DNA from 3 places in the Streptomyces anthophorae genome. Region 1 is predicted to be linked to each of the others. Evidence: riboswitches for the same ligand, from Rfam matches in the RefSeq annotation. Region 1 holds a riboswitch; each other region holds the start of a gene.
What was found. Region 1 has a riboswitch for cyclic di-AMP ahead of ACNYS0_RS16900 (C40 family peptidase). Riboswitches for the same ligand answer to the same signal wherever they lie in the genome.
Positions count from the first base shown of each region.

Region 1 (3,596 bases):
AAGGACGCTAAACCTCTGCGTAACGGGTTGGTGCCGGATTGTTCGCAACTGGTCTGTTTGTTACGGATGGTGTCGGAGAGTGATAACGGAGTGGCAAAGGGGCGCCCGTAGTGGCCCATGGGCGTCCGGTTAGGCTCCGAACCATGGACGTACTCATCCACCTCTTCGTCGGCCTGCACATCATCGGCATCGCCTCGCTGCTCGGCGGCTTCCTCACGCAGATGTCGGCGATGAAGGAGGGCGCGGCCCGCTTCAACAAGGCGATGCTGCACGGCGCCCTGACCATGCTGGTGACCGGCGTCGCCCTGGTCGGCCTCAACCAGGCCGACGGCAGCGCCGTGAACAACATCAAGATCGGTGTGAAGCTCGCGCTCCTGATCGTGATCCTCGGCATCGTCTACGTGAAGCGGGACGACGAGGAGGGGGCGAAGGCGGAGAAGGGCCTGTTCATCGCCGTCGGCGCGCTCACCGTCGCCAACATCTTCATCGCGGTGCTCTGGACCTGAGCGACCGCGCAGGCCGCACACGTGGAAGGGCCCGGCAGGGGACGTACCTGCCGGGCCCTTCCGCGTACGTACGTCAGGCCGGCCGCACCACGCTGTGGATCGAGGACGTGCCGTCGTAGTAGATCGACTCCTCGCGCACGACCGCGCCCGGCTTCGGCGCGTGCACCATCATGCCGCCGCCCATGTACATGCCCACGTGGCTGATGTCGTCATAGAAGAACACCAGGTCACCGGGTTGGATGTCGGAGAGCGGCACCGTCTTGCCGATCTCGACCTGGTCCCAGGTCGTCCGCGGCAGCGAGATCCCGGCGGACTTCCACGCCGCCTGCGTCAGGCCCGAGCAGTCGTACGAGTCCGGCCCCGTGGCGCCCCACACGTACGGCTTGCCCTCCTGCGCCTTGGCGAACGCGAGCGCCTGCGCGGCCTTCGTGGCGTACGAGGCGTCCGACGAGCCGGAGGAGGACCCCGAGGAGCCGGAAGAGGAACCGGAGGACGAGCCGGACGACTGCTCCCGCTCCTTCGCCGCCTCGGCCGCCTTCCGCTTCGCCGCCTCCGCGGCCCTCTGCTTCTCGGCCAGCTCCGCCGCCTTCTTGCGGGCGGCCTCCTCCTTGGCCTTCTCGATCGCCGCGAGCCGCGCCTTCTCCTCGGCGGTCAGCTTGGACAGCAGCTCCCGCGCGTCGGAGAGCTTCGTCTGCACGGTCTCCTTCGTCGACCTCAGCTCGGTCTGCGACTCGGTGAGGTCCTGGAGGCTCGACTGCGCCTCGGTGCGCTTCTTCGCGGTCTCGCGCGTCTGCTTCTGATAGTCGTCGATCGACTTCTTCTGCTCGTCGGTCAGCCGGCTCATCAGCTGGCGCTGCGAGAAGTAGTCCTCCGGGTCGTCCGCGAGGAACATGGTCGCGGTGTCGCTCACGCTGCCCGAGCGGTACTGCTCGGCGGCGTATCTGCCGAGCTTCTGGCGGGCCGTGTTCATCTCCTCGGTGCGCTGCGCGACATCGTCGAGGAGCTTGTCCACCTGCTGCTTCTTGGCGTCGGTCCGTTCCTTCGCCCCGTTGTACTTCTGGGTGGCGACCTCGGCCTGCCGGTAGAGGGTGTCGACCTTCTTCTGCACCTCTTCGAGGCGCGGCTTGGACGACGGCTGCGTCGGCGCGGCCTGCGCCGTCTGGGAGAGCAGTGCCACGGAGGTGAGGGCGGCGGTGGTGATACCGATCGCGGGGGTCGTGCGAAGGCCGCCGGTCATCCGGGAACGGCTGCGGGGCTTGCGGTGCGACGCCAAGGCAGGCGACTCCTTCCGTCGTCCGCCTACCGGGTTAGCTGTCGGGTTCGGGCGTGGAAGGCTGCCCTACGGTCGGCTGACCGATTCACCCCAAGGTCGGTTGGGTCCCCGGTTCCCTGCCTTACGGCGTACGGGACTCGGCGGGGGCTGCCCGCTCGCCGCGACATTCGCGGACGGGGGGACGGACTGCCCGGCTGCACCGTAGCCAACTCGTGTGGCTGCTGTGAAGGTTGATGTTCGATATGCCCGATACATTTTCGTGATCTGCCCTCTGGCGGGGCCTCGGGGTTCCGGGCGGGGCCTTGGAGTTCCGAAGGCAGCCACGGGTTGTCAGTGGGGCGGCCTAGACTCGTAGAGCGATGAGCAGCCTCTTTGACGACAGCTTCCTGACCGGCCTCCAGAAGGGTGCGGAGGAACCCCCGCCGCCGCCCCCGGACCCCGAGTACGACGACGGGGCCCCGGAGCCGATGCCGGACGACCTGTTCGGCGGGAACCCCGGCATGCCCGTGGACAGGGACACGCACTACCGGGACGGCGCCCCGCGCCCGGTCCTCGACCCGGCCTCCCTCCTGGAGGGGTTGAACGAGAACCAGCGCGCGGCCGTGGTGCACGGCGGCTCCCCCCTGCTCATCGTCGCCGGCGCCGGATCCGGCAAGACCCGCGTCCTCACGCACCGCATCGCCTACCTGCTCGCCCAGCGCGGCGTGCACCCCGGCCAGATCCTCGCGATCACGTTCACGAACAAGGCCGCGGGCGAGATGAAGGAGCGCGTCGAGGATCTGGTGGGCCCGCGCGCCAACGCGATGTGGGTCTCCACGTTCCACAGCGCCTGCGTCCGCATCCTGCGCCGGGAGAGCAAGAAGCTGGGCTTCACGTCCTCCTTCTCGATCTACGACGCCGCCGACAGCAAGCGGCTCATGGCGCTCGTCTGCCGCGACCTGGACCTCGACCCGAAGAAGTTCCCGCCGAAGTCCTTCAGCGCCAAGATCAGCAACCTCAAGAACGAGCTGATCGACGAGGAGGACTTCGCGGCGACCGCGGCCGACGGCTTCGAGAAGACCCTCGCCCAGGCCTACGCGATGTACCAGGCCCGCCTCCGCGAGGCGAACGCGCTGGACTTCGACGACCTGATCATGACGACGGTGAACCTGCTGCGCGCGTTCCCTGACGTCGCCGAGCACTACCGCCGCCGCTTCCGCCATGTCCTCGTCGACGAGTACCAGGACACGAACCACGCGCAGTACGCGCTGGTCAGGGAACTGGTCGGCCCCACCGATGGCGAGGGCGCCGACCCGGCCGAGCTGTGCGTCGTGGGTGACGCGGACCAGTCGATCTACGCGTTCCGCGGCGCCACGATCCGCAACATCCTTCAGTTCGAAGAGGACTACACGAACGCGACGACGATCATGCTGGAGCAGAACTACCGCTCCACGCAGACGATCCTCAGCGCGGCGAACGCGGTGATCGAGCGCAACGAGTCGCGCCGCCCCAAGAACCTGTGGACGAACGAGGGCCCCGGCGCCCAGATCACGGGCTATGTCGCGGACACCGAGCACGACGAGGCGCAGTTCATCGCCGACGAGATCGACCGGCTCACGGACGCGGGCGACGCGCTCGCGGGTGACGTCGCGGTCTTCTACCGGACGAACGCGCAGTCCCGTGTCTTCGAAGAGATCTTCATCAGGACCGGCCTGCCCTACAAGGTCGTCGGCGGCGTCCGCTTCTACGAGCGCAAGGAGGTCAGGGACGTCCTGGCCTACCTGCGGGTGCTCTCCAACCCCGAGGACTCGGTGCCGCTGCGCCGCATCCTCAACGTC
Region 1 covers NZ_JBLWQQ010000001.1:3,794,920-3,798,515, reverse strand. Annotated here, with positions in the region: gene ACNYS0_RS16905 (hypothetical protein) at 144-506, shown strand; gene ACNYS0_RS16900 (C40 family peptidase) at 580-1,779, opposite strand; cyclic di-AMP (ydaO/yuaA leader) riboswitch at 1,788-1,932, opposite strand; gene pcrA (DNA helicase PcrA) at 2,139-3,596, shown strand, end outside.

Region 2 (3,596 bases), 550 kb from region 1:
CCCGTGCAGGAACTCTTGGTGAGACGCCGGAAGCTGGCAGGGAGCGGCAGGAGACGAGTGGTGGGGCAGCGAACAGGAGGCACCGGCGGGAGACGGAGGAGGCACGGCTCCGACACCGTGGGCACCCGCCTCTTCCTGCGACTGCTGCCCCTGTTTCTCGTCCTCGGCGGCGCGGTCTACGAGTACGTCACCCCCAGCGGCTTCCCCGGCGCCCCTCTGTTCAGCGCGGCGCCGCTGGTGGCCGCCCCGTTCTTCTCGCTCGGCGCGACGGCCCTGGTCGGCGCGGTGTCGATCGGCGCGATCGTCGCGGTGCACCTGCGCTTCACGGACCACCTCGACTCCGTGTTCGTCACCGAGATAGTCACCGTGGCCACGGTCTGCCTGCTGGCCTGTGTGCTCAACCGGATCGTGTACCGCAGCTACGAGCAGCTGGCCTCCGCCCGCGAGATCGCCCAGGCCGCGCAGCTGGCGGTGCTGCCCGAGCCGGCCCGGCGGCTCGGCGGCCTCACCATCGCGGCGCGCTACGAGGCGGCGCAGGCCGACGCGTTCATCGGCGGTGACCTGTACGCGGTGCAGGACACCCCGCACGGCATCCGGATCATCGTCGGTGACGTGCGCGGCAAGGGGCTCGGCGCGGTCGCGGCGGTCGCCGTCGTCATCGGGGCGTTCCGGGAGGCCGCCGAGCAGGAGGGCTCCCTGGAGGCGGTCGCCCAGCGCCTGGAGCGGGCCCTGGCCCGTGAGGGCGGCCGGCGCCGCGGCATCGACGACTTCGAGGGCTTCACCACCGCGGTGCTCGTCGAGATCCCGCACGGCGTCGAGCTCGTCCGCGTCCTCAACCGCGGCCACCCCAGCCCGCTGATGCTGCTCGGCGACGGCGCCGTGCGCGAGGTGAGCCCGTGCCAGGCGGCGCTGCCGCTCGGCATGAGCGAACTCGGCAGCTGGCCCGACCGGGCCGTCGAGACGGCGTTCCCGTCCGCGGCCACGCTGCTGCTCTACACCGACGGGCTCTCCGAGGCGCGCGACGCGAGCGGCCGGTTCTACGATCCGGCGGCGCGGCTGTCCGGCCGCCTCTTCCCGGGGCCCGAGGAACTGCTCGCGGCCCTCGCCGCCGAGGTGCGCGCGCACACCGGCAACGGGACGACGGACGACATGGCGCTGCTCGCCGTGCGGCGGACCTGAGGTCCTTGATCGTTTGTTACCCGAGGTAGCCGACCGTAGTCGAACGGCGTCGCTCCGCATAACAATTGACGTACCGTCAGAAGGTTGAGTTCGTTGAATGTGGGGACGGTGTGACGCCAACTCGCCCTGATTCGCCCGCCGGTGTCACGAAAAGTCCTGGCCAGAGTCGTGAACGATCAGTGGGAAGCGCTTGGAATTACTGTCTGCTGTCTATTAACGTTCGATAACGCAGCGCGGTCGTCCCAGCCGTCACAAGAGATGGCTCCGTGCGCACACGCCTAATCCCGCAAGGGAGCCGGGGAACCACCAACTTGGGGTGAATCGGACACCTTTGGTGTTCGTAGGAGACCTTCCTGCTCCGAACCCGTCAGCTAACCCGGTAGGCGAGAAGGAAGGAAAGGAGAGCGCCCCCGTGGCGTCGAACCGGCCTGCCCCCGACTTCTTCTACGGCCCCGAAGACGACTTCGGCGTCGAGCAGGAGACCTGGGAGGAGTGGAATCCCACCGAGGAGTCCCTCGCTCCCGTCCGCGGCAGGCATCGCGTAGCCCGCCGCCGTGGTGGATTCGCCCGCAGCTCCACTGTTCTCGGCGTCGGCGTGGTCGCCGCCGTCGGTGCGGGCGGCATCGCCACCGCACAGGGCGGCAAGCCGCCGGTCCACATCTCGATGCCCGACCTCTCCGCGGTCAAGGACTCGCTGCCCGAGGCCAAGTCGCTGCCGGGCGTGGGCTCGCTGATATCCGACGGTTCGGACTCCGGTTCCGACTCCGGCGCCGCGGCCTCCCCGCTGAGCGGCGCCGGAATCACCCAGGCCGAGGCCGCCGAAGGACGGACCGGCGCCGGCGAGGCGCTGCGGGCCCGCATCATGCAGCAGGCCGAGACGCAGCAGGACGCGGCCGACGCCTCCGCGAAGCAGGCCGCCGAAGAAGCCGCCGCCAAGCAGGCGGCCGAGGAGGCCGCCGCCAAGCAGGACGCGGCCAAGGCCAAGGAGATCGCCGCGCAGAAGAAGGCCGAGGAGGAGGCCCGCCGCAAGGCCGAGGCCGAGCGCCTGCGCAAGCTGGCCGCCAGCTTCAAGCTCCCGGTCGCCTCGTACACGCTCTCCGGCACCTTCGGTCAGCCCGGCTCCATGTGGTCCTCCGGGTACCACACGGGCCTCGACTTCGCCGCCTCCACCGGCACGCCGATCCGCGCCATCCACGGCGGCACGGTCACGGAGGCCGGCTGGGCGGGCGCGTACGGCTACCGCACGGTGCTCACGCTCGACGACGGCACCGAACTGTGGTTCTGCCACCAGTCCTCGCTCAATGTCAGCGCGGGCCAGAAGGTCTCCACCGGCGATGTCATCGGCCGCGTGGGCGCCACGGGCAATGTCACCGGGCCGCACCTCCACCTGGAGGTCCACCCCGACGGGCAGTCCACCGGTGTCGACCCGGCGACCTGGCTGCGCGACAAGGGCCTCACCCCCTGAGAACGCGTGAACCCCGGCGGTCCTGGCGCTGACCCCCCGACGCCAGGACCGCCGGTTTGCCCGTTCTTGGGGCAATTTCCGGCGGGATCGTGGAATACCGTATTCCGTGCGGGCGTTGAGACGGAGCATGACTTCCTCCTCTCCCTCGCTGCGCAAGCTCGGCACCTCCGACCTCGAGGTCTTCCCGCTCTCCCTGGGCGGCAACGTGTTCGGCTGGACCGCCGACGAGGCCACGTCCTTCGAGGTGCTCGACGCGTACGTCGCCGCGGGCGGCAACTTCATCGACACCGCCGATGTGTACTCGGCCTGGGTGGACGGCAACCGGGGCGGTGAGTCGGAGACCGTCATCGGCAAGTGGCTCGCCTCGCGCGGGCGCCGCGACGACGTCGTCATCGCCACCAAGGGCAGCCAGCACCCCGAGTTCCAGGGCCTGTCCGCCGCCAACATCAAGGCCGCGGCCGACGCCTCCCTGAAGCGCCTGGGCACGGACCACATCGACCTGTACTACACGCACTACGACAAGCCCGAGGTCCCGGTCGAGGAGATCATCGGCGCCCTCGACGAGCTGGTGAAGGCGGGCAAGGTGCGGCACATCGCCGCGTCGAACATCTCCGCCGAGCGCCTCCAGGAGTCCCTCGACTTCTCCGACCGCGAGGGCCTCGCCCGTTACGTCGCGCTCCAGCCGCACTACAACCTCGTCTCGCGCGACACGTACGAGGGCGAACTCCAGGACGTCGCCGCCCGCGCGGGCCTCGGGGCCGTGCCCTACTACGCGCTCGCGTCCGGCTTCCTGACCGGGAAGTACCGGCCGGGCGTCGCCGTCGACAGCGCGCGGGCCGCCGGTGCGGGCAAGCACCTGGAGACCGAGCGCGGGCGCAACGTGCTGACCGCCCTCGACGAGATCGCGCAGGCCCACGACGCCGAGATCGCCACGGTCGCCCTCGCCTGGCTC
Region 2 covers NZ_JBLWQQ010000001.1:4,344,991-4,348,586, reverse strand. Annotated here, with positions in the region: gene ACNYS0_RS19525 (PP2C family protein-serine/threonine phosphatase) at 61-1,179, shown strand; cyclic di-AMP (ydaO/yuaA leader) riboswitch at 1,445-1,580, shown strand; gene ACNYS0_RS19520 (M23 family metallopeptidase) at 1,592-2,644, shown strand; gene ACNYS0_RS19515 (aldo/keto reductase) at 2,772-3,596, shown strand, end outside.
Region 2: linked by a shared signal. The riboswitch ahead of ACNYS0_RS19520 (M23 family metallopeptidase) and the one ahead of ACNYS0_RS16900 (C40 family peptidase) in region 1 are both predicted to bind cyclic di-AMP.

Region 3 (3,596 bases), 1.5 Mb from region 1:
AAGAGCGGCAGGTCGGACGCCTCGGAAGCGGCGTGCGCGACGGCGAGCGAGACGCCGAGGATGGCGTTGGCGCCGAGCGAGCCCTTGTTGTCGGTGGCGTCCAGGTCGAACATCGCCTGGTCGATCAGGCGCTGCTCGGTGGCGTCGTACCCGACGAGCTCCGGGCCGATCTGCTCGATGACGGCGAGGACGGCCTTCTCGACGCCCTTGCCCTGGTAACGGTTCGGGTCACCGTCGCGGAGTTCGATGGCCTCGAAGGCACCGGTGGAGGCACCCGACGGGACGGCCGCGCGGCCGGTGCTCCCGTCGTCGAGGCCGACCTCGACCTCGACCGTGGGGTTGCCTCGGGAGTCCAGGATTTCCCGGGCTACGACGACGTCGATGGACGGCACGAGCATCTCCTTCTGGGATGTGACGCAGGCTATGCGGGCGGCTGCATGGATACGTGGTCCCGCACCCCTGAGCGTAACCGGCTCGCGGGCATCGGCCATCCGAACGCCCGTCTCGTGGACAACGCCCACAGCGAAATGTTCCTTAACGGAACAAAAACAGCGACCCCCGGCCCGGCTGAGCGGGACGGAGGTCGCCGAAGTGAGCGGCCCGTGGGGACGGGGTGCGGCGGGGCTCGGCGTCCGCCGATGCCGAGCCCGTGCCTGATGGCCTGGGAGGGCCTGGGGCCCTGTGCGGACCGGTGGTCCTGTGCGGACCGGACGTCTTAGCTGAGGTGCAGCTGCTGACCCGGGTAGATCAGGTCGGCGTCCTTGACGATGTCCTTGTTCTTCTCGAACAGCTGCTGCCAGGACGTGCCGTGCGCCTCGGCGATCTTGCTGAGGGTGTCGCCGGACTCGACCTTGTACTCGCCGTCGCCCTTCTCGACCTTCTTGCCGGTCGGGGTGGTGACGGTGTCCTGCTTCGGGGCGGCCTGCTTGGGAGCCTCCTGCTTCGGGGCCTCCTGCTGCGGCTGCTGACGCTGCTCGGAACGGTCGGCGCGCTGCTGGGTCTCCTGCTTCGGAGCCTGCTGCGCGGACGAGTCGTCGCCGCCACCCTCGTTCGGGGTGGAGGACAGGCCCGAGCCGCAGTTCGGCCAGGCACCGCTGCCCTGGGAGGCGAGAACCTTCTCGCCGACGGCTATCTGCTGCGCCTTGGACGCCTGGTCGGCGGTGGAGGCGTACTGGTCGCCGCCGTAGGCGGACCAGGTGGAGGACGAGAACTGGAGACCGCCGTAGAAACCGTTGCCGGTGTTGGTGGACCAGTTGCCACCGGACTCGCACTGCGCGACCTGGTCCCACTCGGAGGTGGTGGCGGCGGAGGCGGAGGTCGCACCCATCAGCGGCACGGCGACGGCGGCAGCGGCGACGCCGCCGAGCGTGGCGACGCGGACGGCCTTGGACGGGCGGCGGTGCTTGTTCTTGCCGGAAAACAGCATGGAGATCTCTCCTCACCGACGCCTGCGAGGTGAGCTGTCGGGTTCGGGCCAGTGAGTGCCCGGCAGACGCATCCTTGTGCGCTGCTTAACCCCAAGCCCGTCCGGTCTCCCGGAAGGGCGCTTACCTGGGTCCCCCGCTCCTGCCTACGGCGCTTACGCGACGACTGTTCCCGTACGGACGTTGGCAGGATTCGGCGTGACATCCGTCGGGGCCCGCTGAAGCGAGCGGTCACGAACGTAAGCGGTCGATCCGCCCGATTTCAAAGTCGATCAGGGGCTTTGAGACCCATGTCTCACTCGATCGACACCGGACAAAGCCCCCTCAACCGGCCGGAACCCCAGCTACCTTTTGTCCGATCCGTCCCCAAGATCCAGGCTCTGACCAGGAAGGATGAGGTCTGGGTCGGTACCGACCGTCTCCTTGTTCCGCTCGTAGAGCGCGTCCCAGCCGCCGTGCACGTCCTGGGCCTTCGCGATGTCCCAGAGGTTGTCGCCGGCGTGCACCTCGTACGTGCCTCCGTCGCGCTTGTCGTCGCGCGAGGCGTGCCGTCCCTCTCCCCCACGGGAGCCGGAACCGTCGTCGTCGGCGCGGTCGCCGCGGTGGCGGCCGGACGTGGCGTCGCCCGAGGCCTCACCGGAGGGCGGGGCGGACGGCGAGGCCGTCTCGGCGGGGGCGTCGTCAGAAGGCGCGTGGGACTTGTCACTTGAGGGGGTCGGGGAGTCCTCGGCCTTGCTACCGGAGGTATCCCCCGACACGTGGGAGTCGTCGGCCTCGTCGTGACCCTTGTCTCCCGAATCGGCCGCATCAGCCCCATCGGCCGCATCGGCCGATGCGGTCGGATCGGTCGAATCCGTGGAGCCCGCCTTGCCCGCGTCCTCGTCCGACGCGCTGTCGGCGTCGGTGTCGGACGACCCGGAGGGCTGCGCCGACGGCGACGCGGACACGCCCGGGTCGACGTCCGCCGATCCGTCCTCCTTGGTGAGGTCCGAGGTGAGCGAGCACATCGGCCAGGCACTCGGCCCCTTGTCGTCGAGAACCTTCTCGGCGACGGCTATCTGCTGCGAGCGGCTGGCCTGGTCGGCGCGCGGGGCGTAGTCGAGCCCCCCGAACTCCTCCCATCTCTCCTGCGTGAACTGGAGGCCGCCGTAGTAGCCGTTACCGGCGTCCAGGCTCCACTGGCCGCCGCTCTCGCACTCGGCGAGCTTGTCCCACGCCTGCGTGGTCGCGGCACTCGCGCCGCTCGCGGCGAACAGCGGGATCGCGATGGCGCTGCCGGTGACTCCGGCGGCGACGACGAGAGCAGGTGCCTGACGGGGGCGACGGTGACGACCGTTCCCGGAGAGCATGCGTTTGCCTTTCGCGAGACTGATGCTGCTACGCGCGACGGGTGGTGCAAGTGGTGCGAGTTGTGCATGTGTCGCGATGATCCGTGAACGTAGCGGCACTCGAACGCCTGTCACAAGTCGATGCAGCGTAGATCACGTGAAAGTCACATTGTTGACGGGCCGTCAGTTCCGACCGGATTCTGACGCGGGGTGAACTCCACCGGGAGCGTGCGCAGTCCGCGCATGATGAGCCCGCCGCGCCACCGCAAATCGGTCGGTTCCACCGCAAGTCGCAGGTCCGGAAGGCGGGTCAGGAGCGTGCCGAGGGCGGCCTGTCCCTCCAGGCGGGCGAGCGGAGCGCCGAGGCAGTAGTGGATGCCGTGCCCGTAGCCGAGGTGCTGGTTGTCGCGGCGGGAGAGGTCGAGGGTGTCGGGCTCGCTGAAGCGCGCCGGGTCGCGGTCGGCGGCGGCGAGCACGACGAGGACCGGGTCTCCGGCGCCGATCTCCTGGCCGCCGATGGTGAGCGGCTCCCGGGCGAACCGCCAGGTGGCCATCTCCACCGGCCCGTCGAAGCGCAGCAGTTCCTCGATCCCGGTCTCCAGCAGGCCCGTCTCCCCCGCCGCGATCGACTCCTGAAGCCGCTCCCTCTGGTCGGGGTGGGTGAGCAGGGCGTACGTGCCGTTGCCGATCAGGTTCACGGTCGTCTCGAAGCCGGCGAAGAGCAGCACGAAGCACATGGCCGCCACCTCGTTCTCCGTGAGGTGTTCGCCGTGGTCGGAGGCGCGGATCAGTTCGGAGATCAGGTCGTCGGTGAGGTCGCCGCGCTTGCGGTGGATCAGCTCCA
Region 3 covers NZ_JBLWQQ010000001.1:5,343,050-5,346,645, reverse strand. Annotated here, with positions in the region: gene eno (phosphopyruvate hydratase) at 1-392, opposite strand, end outside; gene ACNYS0_RS24415 (transglycosylase family protein) at 716-1,426, opposite strand; cyclic di-AMP (ydaO/yuaA leader) riboswitch at 1,431-1,588, opposite strand; gene ACNYS0_RS24410 (transglycosylase family protein) at 1,769-2,773, opposite strand; gene ACNYS0_RS24405 (cytochrome P450 family protein) at 2,917-3,596, opposite strand, start outside.
Region 3: linked by a shared signal. The riboswitch ahead of ACNYS0_RS24415 (transglycosylase family protein) and the one ahead of ACNYS0_RS16900 (C40 family peptidase) in region 1 are both predicted to bind cyclic di-AMP.